3 regions of the Lysinibacillus sp. GJ-1 genome follow, and region 3 is predicted to be linked to each of the others. Evidence: riboswitches for the same ligand, from Rfam matches in the RefSeq annotation. Region 3 holds a riboswitch; each other region holds the start of a gene.
The links. A riboswitch is a leader RNA that binds a small molecule or an ion and turns the genes downstream of it on or off. The one in region 3 is predicted to bind thiamine pyrophosphate.
Positions count from the first base shown of each region.

Region 1: it holds a riboswitch for thiamine pyrophosphate, as region 3 does, so the genes downstream of both, LO754_RS11105 (thiamine phosphate synthase) here and thiM (hydroxyethylthiazole kinase) in region 3, are expected to answer to the same signal.
Region 2: it holds a riboswitch for thiamine pyrophosphate, as region 3 does, so the genes downstream of both, thiC (phosphomethylpyrimidine synthase ThiC) here and thiM (hydroxyethylthiazole kinase) in region 3, are expected to answer to the same signal.

Region 1 covers NZ_CP088912.1:2,330,747-2,335,102, reverse strand. Annotated here, with positions in the region: gene LO754_RS11110 (HEAT repeat domain-containing protein) at 601-1,029, shown strand; TPP riboswitch at 1,633-1,741, shown strand; TPP riboswitch at 1,968-2,066, shown strand; gene LO754_RS11105 (thiamine phosphate synthase) at 2,199-2,819, shown strand; partial or broken gene LO754_RS11100 (FAD-dependent oxidoreductase) at 2,803-3,568, shown strand; gene thiS (sulfur carrier protein ThiS) at 3,558-3,752, shown strand; gene LO754_RS11090 (thiazole synthase) at 3,754-4,356, shown strand, end outside.
Region 2 covers NZ_CP088912.1:203,492-207,847, reverse strand. Annotated here, with positions in the region: gene LO754_RS00945 (methyl-accepting chemotaxis protein) at 1-166, shown strand, start outside; gene thiC (phosphomethylpyrimidine synthase ThiC) at 270-2,048, opposite strand; TPP riboswitch at 2,199-2,313, opposite strand; partial or broken gene LO754_RS00935 (AEC family transporter) at 2,396-3,324, opposite strand; gene LO754_RS00930 (hypothetical protein) at 3,769-3,936, opposite strand.
Region 3 covers NZ_CP088912.1:3,539,234-3,543,589, forward strand. Annotated here, with positions in the region: gene mbcS (acyl-CoA synthetase MbcS) at 1-1,500, opposite strand, end outside; TPP riboswitch at 1,695-1,792, shown strand; gene thiM (hydroxyethylthiazole kinase) at 1,885-2,640, shown strand; gene thiD (bifunctional hydroxymethylpyrimidine kinase/phosphomethylpyrimidine kinase) at 2,640-3,467, shown strand; gene thiE (thiamine phosphate synthase) at 3,454-4,083, shown strand; gene LO754_RS17535 (alpha/beta-type small acid-soluble spore protein) at 4,191-4,356, opposite strand, start outside.

The DNA.
Region 1 (4,356 bases), 1.2 Mb from region 3:
CTTCTAAACTGTTACTAAATAAATATACATTCATACCTCGATTTAATAAGATTGTGCAATGAGTATGTCGTAAACTATGCAAAGTAATTTTGTGAAGTGAAGTTTAAGCAGAAAAGGAGATTTTACCTATTAACTGAGGAATTGGAACAACAAACGTTATCTCTGTTTTAAATGAATTGTAATGGAGGATATCACAGATTGTAACTTGATACACTTAATTAAACCAAAATTGGTGAGAATTATTGATAAAGTTAGTTATTTGGCAATTTGCCCTATAAGTAAATATAAAAAAGCCCCGTTTCTCGCATTAAAATTGAGAAATTAGGCTTTTCTCGTAACTCTAGAAAAGCGCACGATTGTGGAAAATCATAACCATATTTCTTCTTAAACTAAAGCCTTCGTTCGTTTAAAAAGAAAGGCAAATCTATAAAGAATAGTACATAATTATGATACGGTTCACCTTAATATAGTTAGTTTCCATTATATATATATATATGTGTTTACCAGCGATTCATCGCTATTTTCACCAAGACAATGTATAATAAGAAAAGCAGAAGAAGAATTCATTTTTCCTCTAGTGAAAAAAAGAGGTGCACTCACTTGAAACAATTTGAAACAGCATTACCTGAGCAGTATGAAACATTAAAAAAACAGGCCTATTATACGTCTAGCTGGCGAGAGCGTTTAGCCGCAGTCGAAATATTATCGGCTTATCAACATGACAAAATCATAGATATATTAAAAAATCGTATGGAACATGATACTGTCAACAAGGTCCAATTAGCAGCCTATGAAGCACTTGTGGCGCTTGGCGAGGACGTAGAGAAACCATCACCTGCACGTTTTGATATTATCAAAGGAACAGACAAAATTTTCCTACGGGTTAAAAAGAGCTTGCCAAAGGACCATACAGTGGCAGATTTTGCGGATAAACTAAAACGTATGCGTTTAGATGTCTTTGATGCGTATGAAGGCGACAAAGGTGCAGAATTTATGAACTGGTTAGAGGAACGTTGGGCAAAATTGTAACAATAGTTTTACGACTTATGAAAGCAAGTCATTCTCTCCGATTGTGGAGGGAATGGCTTTTTCTTATCTTACGCTGCGGTTCATCGAAACTAATATTAAATTGAATTACTTCTTCTATTGATTATCCTTCTTATTTAATGATAAAACAAACAACTTATTAACTTAACCTGCTCCTTTATTTTAAGTAAAAATCTGCACAATTTCTTAGCTCCATAACGATTTTCTTTAAATGTGTTACTCAAGAAAATGGCCCGATTGCAGAACAAGAACAATCCTGTCTATCAACCTCTGTTCCAAAACTTGTAATAATCGTTTACATAACAACTGAAAAAAGCATTAACAAGGGTAGGAACAATCCTTATAGTTAATGCATTTATGAATCATTTATAGCTAAACAATGACATGATTTGCATAGCGCACTGTTGCAACATAATCCATAATTAAACTAACATCTTTTCTTAAAAATAGATTTCTATGAATTTAAAGCTGAGCCCTGTGTTTTAATGAGTCAGCTTTTGCAGTATAAAGATTTGATTTTATTCTAATAATACATTATTGAACAATTAAATCGGTAGTGCTATACTTTAATTTGTAATTTCATACAATAATTGCTAGGAGAGCTGGTGTTGCCAGCTGAGAGTAGAGCCGTAAGCTCATGATCCTTTTACCTGATCTAGATTATGCTGGCGTAGGGAAGCAGATAGGATATTGTCTATTATACAAGTCCTTGTTTCCTTATTGTGGAAGCAAGGGCTTTTTTATCTTTCATTAACGGGCTGTATAACCCTCATCTAAAGATTGAGAGAAGCGAAGAAGAAAGATGGGGGATAACTGCCTGTAAGAGCCGATTGGTTCGACTAACCATCAAGTGGGGATGAAGAAGTCCCGCTTGATGGAAGTTTCACTTTATTTGCTATAACATTTTAATTGAATATTGAAAAGACCACTAGGGGTGCACGGATGTGCTGAGAGAGGAAACTCAACTCTTTGAACCTGATCTAGATCATACTAGCGAAGGGAAGTGGCTTACTTTTTGTACTTCAATGTACAAGATTTATAGCCACTTCTCTATGCTTGAGGGGTGGCTTTTTGTATGGAATTATAATGAAAGGAAGTGAACAACAACTTAATTTCTATTTTAGATATGAAAGAATAGGATGATTTAAGAAATGAATAAAAAAATAGCGCTCCATATCATTACAGATGGCCAGCATTCACTACATGAAGTGGTCCATTTTGTAACTAAGTTTGAACCCTATATAAGCTATTTGCATATTCGTGAGCCAAGTTGCACTGCTTCTGAACTCTTTGATTGTATAAGAAAATTAAAATATGCAGGCTTTCCATTACAAAAGATTGTGATTAATGATCGAATCGATGTTGCACTTGCTGCGGATGTTTCTCATGTGCAAATAGGTTATCGTAGTATTCCTGTAGCTATCGCAAGTGAGAAGTTCTCAAATCTTAAAATTGGTGCATCTATTCACTCTCTTGAAGAGGCTACAAATACAAAAGTAGATTGGTTACTCTATGGACATATTTTTGATACAGAAAGTAAGAAAGGAATCGCTTGTCGTGGAACAAAATTATTACAACAGCTTGTAAGCACTGTATCTATTCCTGTGATTGCTATCGGTGGAATCACTCCGCAAAATACAAAAGAAGTATGTGCGTCAGGAGTTTCAGGAATTGCAGTGATGTCAGGAATTTGGCAGGCAAATGACCCTATTGAAAAGGTAAAAGAATATGCTCGTCAACTTAAGGAGTGGGAAGATGAAAAGTTTCGATAGTATGATCATCATCGGTAGTACAATCGCACATTGACTTGCTGAACGCGTTTTACACGTAGTAATTCTTGAGAAAAAGGTAATTGCAGAGGGTGCTTCACATGTAGCTGCTGGATTACTAGGGGTTCAGCACAATGGGATGACGATCTTTTGTATGAAATGGTAAGAAAAAGTCGAACATTATTTCCAAAAGTAGCCGAAAAAATCCGTGCAAAAACAGGTATTGATATAGGGTACAAAGTGAAAGGAATATACAGGATTGCAAATTCAGAAGAAGAATTTGAACGTATCAACAAATTCGCTTTTGGCAAGTATCAGCTGGAGAAGAAACATTGTTGCTTTTTTCAGAAGAATTAAGAAATTTTGAACCAAATGGAAGTGATTTCCTTAAAAAGTAATTGCCCATTACTTAATGCTCCTATATTTTTAAAACGATTTTATATTGTATCAAAACGTTATAGTAAATACGTCACTGGTGCAACGATAGAGCCAAATTCATATCAAGAGATGTTAAAGCAATGAGTATTGTAGACATATTACAAAAGGCATTTTCTATTGTTTCAGCCCTACAAGATGCGAGTTGGGACCGAACATGGGCAGGATTTCGAAATGGAGGCAGAAGTTATATGGAAGTACATTCGACAATTCAAGGGCAATTTGTATCAACAGGACATTATCGTTATAGCATATTGCTAAGCCCATTCGTAGGAGAATATATGTCAGATTTAATGGTGAAACACTATGTTTATTAATGGAAATAGGATGGAAGTTCCAGACCATGTGAAAACAATTGAGAGCTTATTGATTCACTTAGGGCTTCAGGAAAAAATAGTTGTTGTCGAACAAAACGGCGTAATTTTGAAAAAAGAAAATTATTCGACAGTGGTTAAGTCTACTGATTCTATTGAGATTGTTACATTTGTCGGAGGGGGTTAACATGTATCAAATTGGACCATATACATTTACTTCAAGATTATTACTAGGAACAGGGAAATTTTCAGATTTTGATATTCAAAAAGGAGCAATAGAAGCATCAGAAGCTGAAATTTTAACATTTGCTGTGCGTCGTATGAATATTTTTGAACCATCCCAGCCTAATTTGCTAGATAAAATAGATTTATCAAACTATCGATTATTACCAAATACTGCTGGTGCGAAAACAGCTGAGGAAGCAGTACGTATTGCTAAACTAGCAAAAGCATCTGGGTTATGCGATATGGTGAAAGTTGAAATAATCGGGTGTGATGATACATTATTGCCTGATCCATTAGAAACATATCGTGCATGTGAAATGCTTTTAGCAAAAGGGTTTATTGTACTACCGTATACTTCAGATGATGTCGTTCTTACTCGGAAATTACAAGAACTTGGGGTTCATGCCATTATGCCAGGTGCGTCGCCAATTGGTTCAGGACAAGGAATTTTAAATCCATATAATTTACAAGTTATCATTGAACAAGCGACAGTACCTGTTATTGTAGACGCAGGTATAGGTACTCCGTCTGATGCAGCACTTGCTCTTGAACTAGGTGCGGATGCA
Region 2 (4,356 bases), 1.4 Mb from region 3:
CAATGAAATGTCTGCGGTAGCAAAAAACGTGGCAGAACAATCCGAAACGATTTCAAGCGCAATTGAAGAACAAACATCCACCATCCAAGAAATGAATGCTGTTGCACAATCTTTAAACGACGGGGCTACCACCCTTCAAGCACATATAAATAAATTTAAAGTCTAAAAAGCTAAGACAAAAAAGTGTTAGATTGATTGCAGTCAATCTAACACTTTTTGCTACTATGGTGAATCGGATGTTGTCCGCGGTTTATCGGTGATTTCTTTTGTTACTGATACAATCGGCTACCAGCTTTTTTAAACTCTTGAGCCTTTTCCTTCATTCCTTGATGGATAGCTTCTGTCGTATTTAAATCTTTTTCTTTAGCATAGTTACGAATATCTTGAGAAATTCTCATACTGCAAAACTTAGGGCCACACATTGAGCAGAAATGGGCTGTTTTTGCTCCCTCTGCGGGTAATGTTTCATCGTGGTATTCTACTGCTCGTTCTGGGTCTAATGATAAGTTAAACTGATCGCGCCAGCGGAACTCAAATCGCGCTTTGGATAGCGCATCATCTCTTTGTTGTGCCCCAGGGTGCCCTTTCGCTAAGTCAGCCGCGTGTGCCGCAATTTTATAGGTAATGACCCCTACACGAACATCTTCTCGATTTGGTAAGCCTAAATGTTCCTTCGGTGTCACATAACATAGCATCGCTGTGCCAAACCAGCCAATCATCGCTGCGCCAATGGCAGATGTAATATGGTCATAGCCTGGCGCGATATCCGTTGTAAGAGGCCTCAATGTGTAAAAAGGTGCTTCTTTGCAAACTTCCAATTGTTTGTCCATATTTTCTTTAATGAGATGCATCGGTACGTGCCCAGGTCCCTCTACCATTACTTGTACATCGTGCTTCCATGCAATTTGCGTTAACTCTCCTAACGTATCAAGCTCCGCAAACTGTGCCTCATCATTGGCATCAGCAATTGAACCTGGGCGTAAACCATCCCCTAATGAAAAAGCAACATCATACGTTTTCATAATTTCACAAATTTCTTCAAAATGAGTATATAAGAAGTTTTCTTGGTGATGGAATAGGCACCATTGCGCCATAATCGAACCACCACGCGACACAATGCCCGTTACGCGATTAGCTGTGAGTGGTACATAACGAAGCAACACGCCTGCATGAATCGTAAAGTAATCCACCCCTTGTTCAGCTTGCTCGATCAACGTATCACGATACACTTCCCATGTTAAATCCTCGGCTACACCATTGACCTTTTCGAGTGCCTGATAAATTGGCACAGTTCCTACAGGTACAGCTGCATTCCGAATAATCCATTCGCGGGTTGTATGAATATGCTTGCCAGTAGATAGGTCCATTATATTATCTGCGCCCCATCGTGTAGCCCATGTCATTTTTTCAACTTCCTCTGCTATAGAGGAAGAAACAGCCGAATTACCAATATTGGCATTAATTTTGACATGAAAGTTTCGGCCAATAATCATCGGCTCTGCCTCTGGATGATTAATATTGGATGGCATAATGGCACGTCCTGCAGCAATTTCTGCACGTACAAATTCTGGTTCTACATGTTCACGAATCGCTACAAATTCCATTTCCGGGGTAATAATCCCTTGTCTTGCATAATGCAGTTGTGTCACGTTGCGACCTTTTTTTGCACGTAATGGTTTTCGGGAAAGCTCCGGAAAAACGTTTTCCTTCATACGAGGGTCGTCTGCTTTGCGGAAGCCATTATCCTCTGGTTTAATCGTCCGCCCTTCGTACTCCTCTACATCTCCACGTTCTTTTATCCACGCACTACGCAATGCAGGTAAACCTTTTGTAATATCCACTTTGTAAGTTGGATCCGTATAAGGACCGCTCGTATCATAAACACGTACTGGTGCATTATCTTCTTCTCCAAAACTACCCGTTGTTGGGCTTAGCTGAATTTCACGCATCGGTACTAAAATATCTGGGCGTGTTCCTTCTACATATACTTTTTTACTTCCGTCAAAACTTGTCATAATGGTAATGTTCTTTTCGCTAACTGTTGTCATATACTATTCCGCTCCCTTTTCCATAAATTTTCAAAAAGGACCGAATCTAGCTCACGCCAATAGGTAGCATTACAAATAAAAAAGCCGAATCCAAAAATATTGGATCCGGCTGTACATGTAAGGTTTATTTATCGCAAAAAATTCTAGGAGTGCGATGTTCATTAACTTTCCCACGCTGGTATGAGCCAGATCAGGTCCAAAGGGTCAAGAAACCTCTATGCGTTTCCCTCTCAGCCCGACTCATCGGACTCCCCTAGTTATAGCTATTAAGTTTGATGATAGTGTAACAGATTTTTCTAATAGATGGAAGTTATAATTAGATTTATCTTGCTATTATCCTCGAGTAATTACGTAAATAGCAGTTCTGCTAGATAAATGACAATTGTTACTGTTAGACAGCTAACAATCGTGGAAAAAAGAACCGTTTGCGCAGCAGTTGCCGACTCAACATCATATTCTAATGCCAAGCTAGAGCTATTGCGTGAGGTCGGAAATGCACTTGCAATGAAGAGTGACTGAGCGACAACACCATCTAAACCGAGGACAAAAATAATAAGCAATGCAACGGCTGTACTACTACTAGACGTGTAATGCAGCTAACAAACACCGTTTTATTGAACATGGACTTGATTTCAAGCTGTGATAGTTGTGCACCCAGTGTAATAAGCGCTACGGCAATAAAGCCATCAGCTACGTGGTCAATTGGAATACGGATAAATTGTGGAATGCCAATATTAAAAAAATTCATTGCCACGCCTATTATAAGGGCATGAATAATAGGCATTTTCAGGAAGTCCTTTATGATCGCCATCCCTGATTTAGTCGAAGAGATTAAATTATATAAACCATATGTATAGGTCGTCATATTTTGAAAAATAACGAGAATCACTTGGATTGCCACCCCAATGGGCTGCGTTGCAAAAATCATTTGTGCAACTGGAATACCATAGTTGCCGGAGTTAATTAGGACAACACTATTTTTAAACACTGCCGTCTCTGTTTTCGCTAGACCAAGCCCCTTCGCTAAAAAATGACTAAGCACCATTTGACTGCCGATAAAGAGCACAATAAATAATGCCACTTCCCCCAGCACTGATAACTCCACACTTGTTTCATATAAATTCACAAATACCGCAGCTGGCATAAAACAATACGTAATGAGCTGAGATAATGCTTTTAAATTAAAAGAAAATTTCTTTTGTAAAAATGCACCAAGTACAAGCAACACTAAAATAGGGGCAACTATTTTAAAGAAAATCATACCGAGATACATCATGGAGGTGACCCCCTTTCATCTCTTTCTATAGTAAAACTGTTCACGACATGGGTCAATGCTCCCCCGCTAGTATAAGTTTACATAAAAAAGAACTGCCCCTTGCTAGGACAGCTCCTTTTTATGTTTGTAGGTTTTTGCTTTGCTTTGGGGTATTTAATCTTGCTTCGCGGGTAAATCTCTTTGCTTCACGGGTATCACCCTGCTTCACGGGTAAATCACTCTGCTTCGCGGGTAAACCTCCCTATTTCCCGGATAAATCGCCCTGCTCCGCGGGGAAATCTCCCTGCTCCGCGGGGAAATCTCTCTGCTCCGCGGGTAAACCTCCCTGCTTCGCGGGTATTTCATCTTGCTCCGCGGGTAAACCACTTTGCTCCGCGGATATCACCCTGCTTCGCGGGTATTTCACCTTGTTTCGCGGATAAACCTCTCTGCTTCGCGGGGAAATCACCTTGCTCCGCGGGTATCACCCTGTTTCGCGGGTAAATCTCTCTGCTCCGCGGGTAAACCTCCCTGCTTCGCGGGTAAATCTCTCTGCTCCGCGGGTAAACCTCCCTGCTTCGCGGGTATTTCATCTTGCTCCGCGGGTAAACCACTTTGCTCCGCGGATATCACGCTGCTCCGCGGGTATTTCACCTTGTTCCGCGGGTAAATCACCTTGCTTCGCGGGTAAATCTCCCTGCTCCGCGGGTAAATCACCTTGCTCCGCGGATATCACCCTGTTTCGCGGGTAAATCTCCCTGTTCCGCGGATATTTCACTCTATTTCGCGGGTAAATCTCTCTGCTCCACGGGTATCACCCTACTCCGCGGGTAAACCTCTATGCTTCACGGGTATCACCCTGTTTCGCGGGTAAATCTCCCTGCTTCGCGGGTAAACCTCCTTGCTTCGCGGGTAAATCTCCCTGCTCCGCGGGTAAACCTCTTTGCTTCGCGGGTATTTCACCTTGTTTCGCGGATAAACCTCCCTGCTTCGCGGGTAAACCTCCTTGCTTCGCGGGTAAATCTCCCTGCTCCGCGGGTAAACCTCTCTACT
Region 3 (4,356 bases):
AAATTCAATTGCCCGTGGATATTTATAAGGTGCTGTCATCAGCTTCACATGGTTTTGTAGCTTTTGAATAAGCGTATCATCACCTGTCACTCCTTCACGCAAGACGATAAAGGCTTTCACAATATTTCCTCTTACTTCATCAGGGCTTGCCACAACAGCAGCTTCTTTAACAGTAGGATGCTTCATTAAGGCATCTTCCACTTCAAATGGCCCAATTGTATAGCCTGACGAAATAATGACATCATCACCACGTCCCTCAAACCAAAAATAGCCATCTGCATCTTTGTATGCTCGGTCACCTGTAATATACCAATCTCCACGGAATTGCATGCTAGTGCGTTCTGGGTCCTTGAAATACTTTTTAAACAGTGCTGGGGTTTGACGATGAACGGCAATATCTCCAACAACGCCATCAGCAACAGGATTTCCAAAATCATCAATAATTTCGACTGTATTGCCTGGTGTCGGTTTACCCATAGAGCCGACGCGAGCATCCATGCCAACTAGTGTCCCAACAAGTAATGTATTTTCTGTTTGGCCATAGCCATCACGCACTTGAATATGAAACGTTTTTGAAAACACTTTAACGACTTCACTATTTAACGGCTCACCCGCTGATACAGCTTGACGGATGGCACTTAAATTATAGTCCTGTAGATTGTTAAGTGTGGCCATAAAGCGATATTCTGTTGGGGTACAACATAACACATTTACTTTAAATTTTTCTAGCAATGACAAGTAAGTCGAAGCATCAAATTTTCCTTTATAGACAAATGCTGTTGCTCCACTACCTAAAGTTGCTAAAAACGGACTCCAAATCCATTTTTGCCAACCGGGTGCGGCAGTAGCCCAAACTATATCATTTTCTTGGACACCTAACCAATTCGGTGCTGTCGTACGTAAATGCGCATAACCCCAGCTATGTGTATGAACAGCTGCCTTAGGATTCCCTGTTGTCCCACTTGTATAAGCTAAAAAGGCATGATCTGTACTTTTTGTCGGTGTAGGGTTTGTATAATTTGTAGGATGTTCCTTCATTTTTTCAAGCAATGGTTGCCATGGTGCATGCGCGTGACCAATAACGAATTGCATAATTCCTTTTAAATTTGTTACGTCGTCAAATTGCTCAATATATGGCTCATAGGCGATAATACCTTTGGCATTGGCATGTGTAATACGATATTCAATATCCTTTGTACGTAACATTTCAGAGCTAGGGATAATAGTTAAACCCGCTTTCAGTGCCGCTATGTAAACAATATAAGCTTCGACAGATCTTGGAACCATCACTAATAGCACATCGCCCTTCGTTAAACCCTGCGAAGTAAATACATGGGCAGCCTGATTCGCCTTTTCCAGTAAATTTGCGTATGTAATATATTGAATTTCTTCGTTGTCATTATAAACTATTAATGCATTTTTAGATGGATCTTGAGCATACTTTTCAATTTCCTCCACAATGTTATACCATTCTGGTGCAATTAAATCCTGTCTTTTCATCATAACTTCCTCCTTAATACTAGGTTCATTATAAAACTCATTTTTTACGATTTTCAATGGAAGGACCCTATTTTAAAAAAGTCATGACAATTATCATGGTCTAGTATATGGCATCAGTCACTGCTTTCCAAATAATGATAAAATGCTATTGAATACTATGAAAAGGTATGTTACATTTTGGTCAACTAAAATTTTCATGATTGCAGGGGGACTCTTGTGAGTTGAGAAGGTAAAACCTGACCCTTTGAACCTGTTAGTTAATACTGACGTAGGGAGCAATACACATCTTATTATTGATGAAAAGCTCTTTTTACGTGTGCCTTGTGCCCGAATAAAAAAGAGCTTTTTTTGCATGCTTACGTCCACCAAAAGAGGAGGACTACAATGGTTTTTCAAACGATTCGTAAAAAACAACCGTTGATTCACTGCATAACCAATTATGTAGTGGCAAATTTTCAAGCAAATGGCTTACTAGCAATTGGTGCATCACCGGTAATGGCGGATGATCCGCAGGAAGTCGAAGAAATGGTATCCATCGCATCAGCGTTATTAGTCAATATCGGAACGCTTACTACACGAACAAAAGAGTCTATGTTACTTGCAGGAAAAAAAGCGAATGCCCTTGGTATACCAGTAATTTTGGACCCAGTAGCTGCTGGCGCTACAGCATACCGCAAACAAACGGTACTACAGTTATTAGATTCGATTCATTTTGCTGTTATCCGCTGTAATGTTGGCGAACTTGCCGCGATTGCTAATGTACAATGGCAACAAAAAGGTGTTGATAGTGGTACTGGTTCCATGTCTGTTGAGGATAAAGCAAAAGAAATAGCAAAAAAATTTAATTGCATCGTGATTGTAACTGGTGAAAAAGATTTTATAACCGATGGGAACCTTGCGCAATGGATTGCTGGTGGTCATACTCGAATGACAGAAGTGACAGGTACTGGCTGTTTATTAAGCGCAATTTGTTGTGCTGCATATATGGCGGGCAATGAGCCTTTTTCTCAATTATGCGAAACATTAACGAGCTATAAAAAAATTGCTGAACATGCTCATTCGGCTGCTCAATACAATGGTGATTTTGCTGTAGCAGTCTTAAACGAATTGCATCGTTTATCGAAGGACGGTGATATTTGATGCACATTGTTACAACAATAGCGGGCTCTGATAGCGGTGGCGGTGCAGGTATCCAAGCAGATTTAAAAACATTTCAAGAATTAGATGTATTCGGAACGTCCGTAATTACAGCTTTAACTGCCCAAAACACACAAGGTGTCATGGATGTGCTACCCATTGAAAAAGCCTTTATAAATAAACAATTTCATGCTCTCTTAGAGGATTTTCCAATTAGCGCCATTAAGACTGGCATGCTTTTTTCCTCTGATATTATTCGTACAATTGCGCTAGCTATGACGAATTTAACCATCCCTCTTATTGTTGATCCTGTCATGATTGCAAAGGGCGGTGAAACTTTATTACAACAAGAAGCTGTGGAGGCATTAAGAAACAATTTATTACCACTTGCCACGATTGTAACGCCAAATATTCCAGAAGCTGAAACATTAGCTGCAAGAAAAATCGAAACCGTGTCTGACATTCGACTTGCGGCGCATTCGTTACTACAGCTAGGTGTTCAATGCGTGATTATCAAAGGTGGCCATCTAGCGAACAAAGATTTTGCTGTAGATTATGTATTTTTTAAAAATGGCAAATCATTCTCAATGCAATCTAATCGAATTGCGACCAAAAATACACACGGTACAGGGTGTACATTTTCTGCCGCATTAACAGCTTTTATTGGCCGTCAAATGCCGATAGAGCAAGCCATTATTGAGGCTAAGAAATTCATTCAACTAGCAATTACTCATAACTTATCGATTGGTCATGGTAATGGACCAACAAATCATTTTGCTTACCAAAAATTTAAAGAAAGTTGCGAGGTGACCATAGGTGAAACGCAGTGATTTGCAGCTCTATTTTATAATGGGTACAGCGAATGCCAAAATCAAACAACCATTAGCAATACTAGAAGAAGCATTGCAAGCTGGTATTACGATGTTCCAATTTCGAGAAAAAGGAACAGATGCACTAACTGATGAACATTATGAACATTTTGCCCGTCAATGCCAAAAACGATGTCATCACTACAATGTTCCATTTATCGTAAATGATGATATTGAGCTTGCCTTAAAGCTCAAGGCAGACGGTATTCATATTGGACAAGATGATTGTCCCATCTCACTAGTAAGAGAAAAAATTGGTGAGGAAATAATACTTGGTGTTTCGGTTCATACAGCGGATGAATTACAAATCGCCATAGAAAATGGCGCAGATTATGTAGGGATTGGTCCCATATTTGCCACCACTTCTAAAAACGATGCCAAAGCGCCAAGTGGTACTGAATTTTTACAACAAGCACGCCGTCATTATCCCGAGTTGCCGATTGTAGCAATTGGTGGCATTAACTGTCAGAATGCAGAAACTGTATTAAAAGCTGGTGCAGACGGTGTAGCAGTTATTTCCGCAATTTGTGAAAGTCATAATATTCACCAAACCGTTGAGACCTTTAAATCGTATTGATTGAATAATTCGAGTTACGCTAGTCATAAAAAAAGTAAAAATAAACAAACTAAAACCAGTGCCTTTTACGGTCACTGGTTTTAAGTTCAATAAATGCTTTTTTGCAATTATTGTTTTGGCATACCTTTTAATTGAGATTCTGCCATTTGTACAAGACGTTTAGTGATTTCACCACCAACGGAACCGTTAGCACGAGCTGAAGCGTCAGCTCCTAATTGAACACCAAATTCTTGTGCAATTTCGTATTTCATTTGATCAAGCGCTTGTTGTACT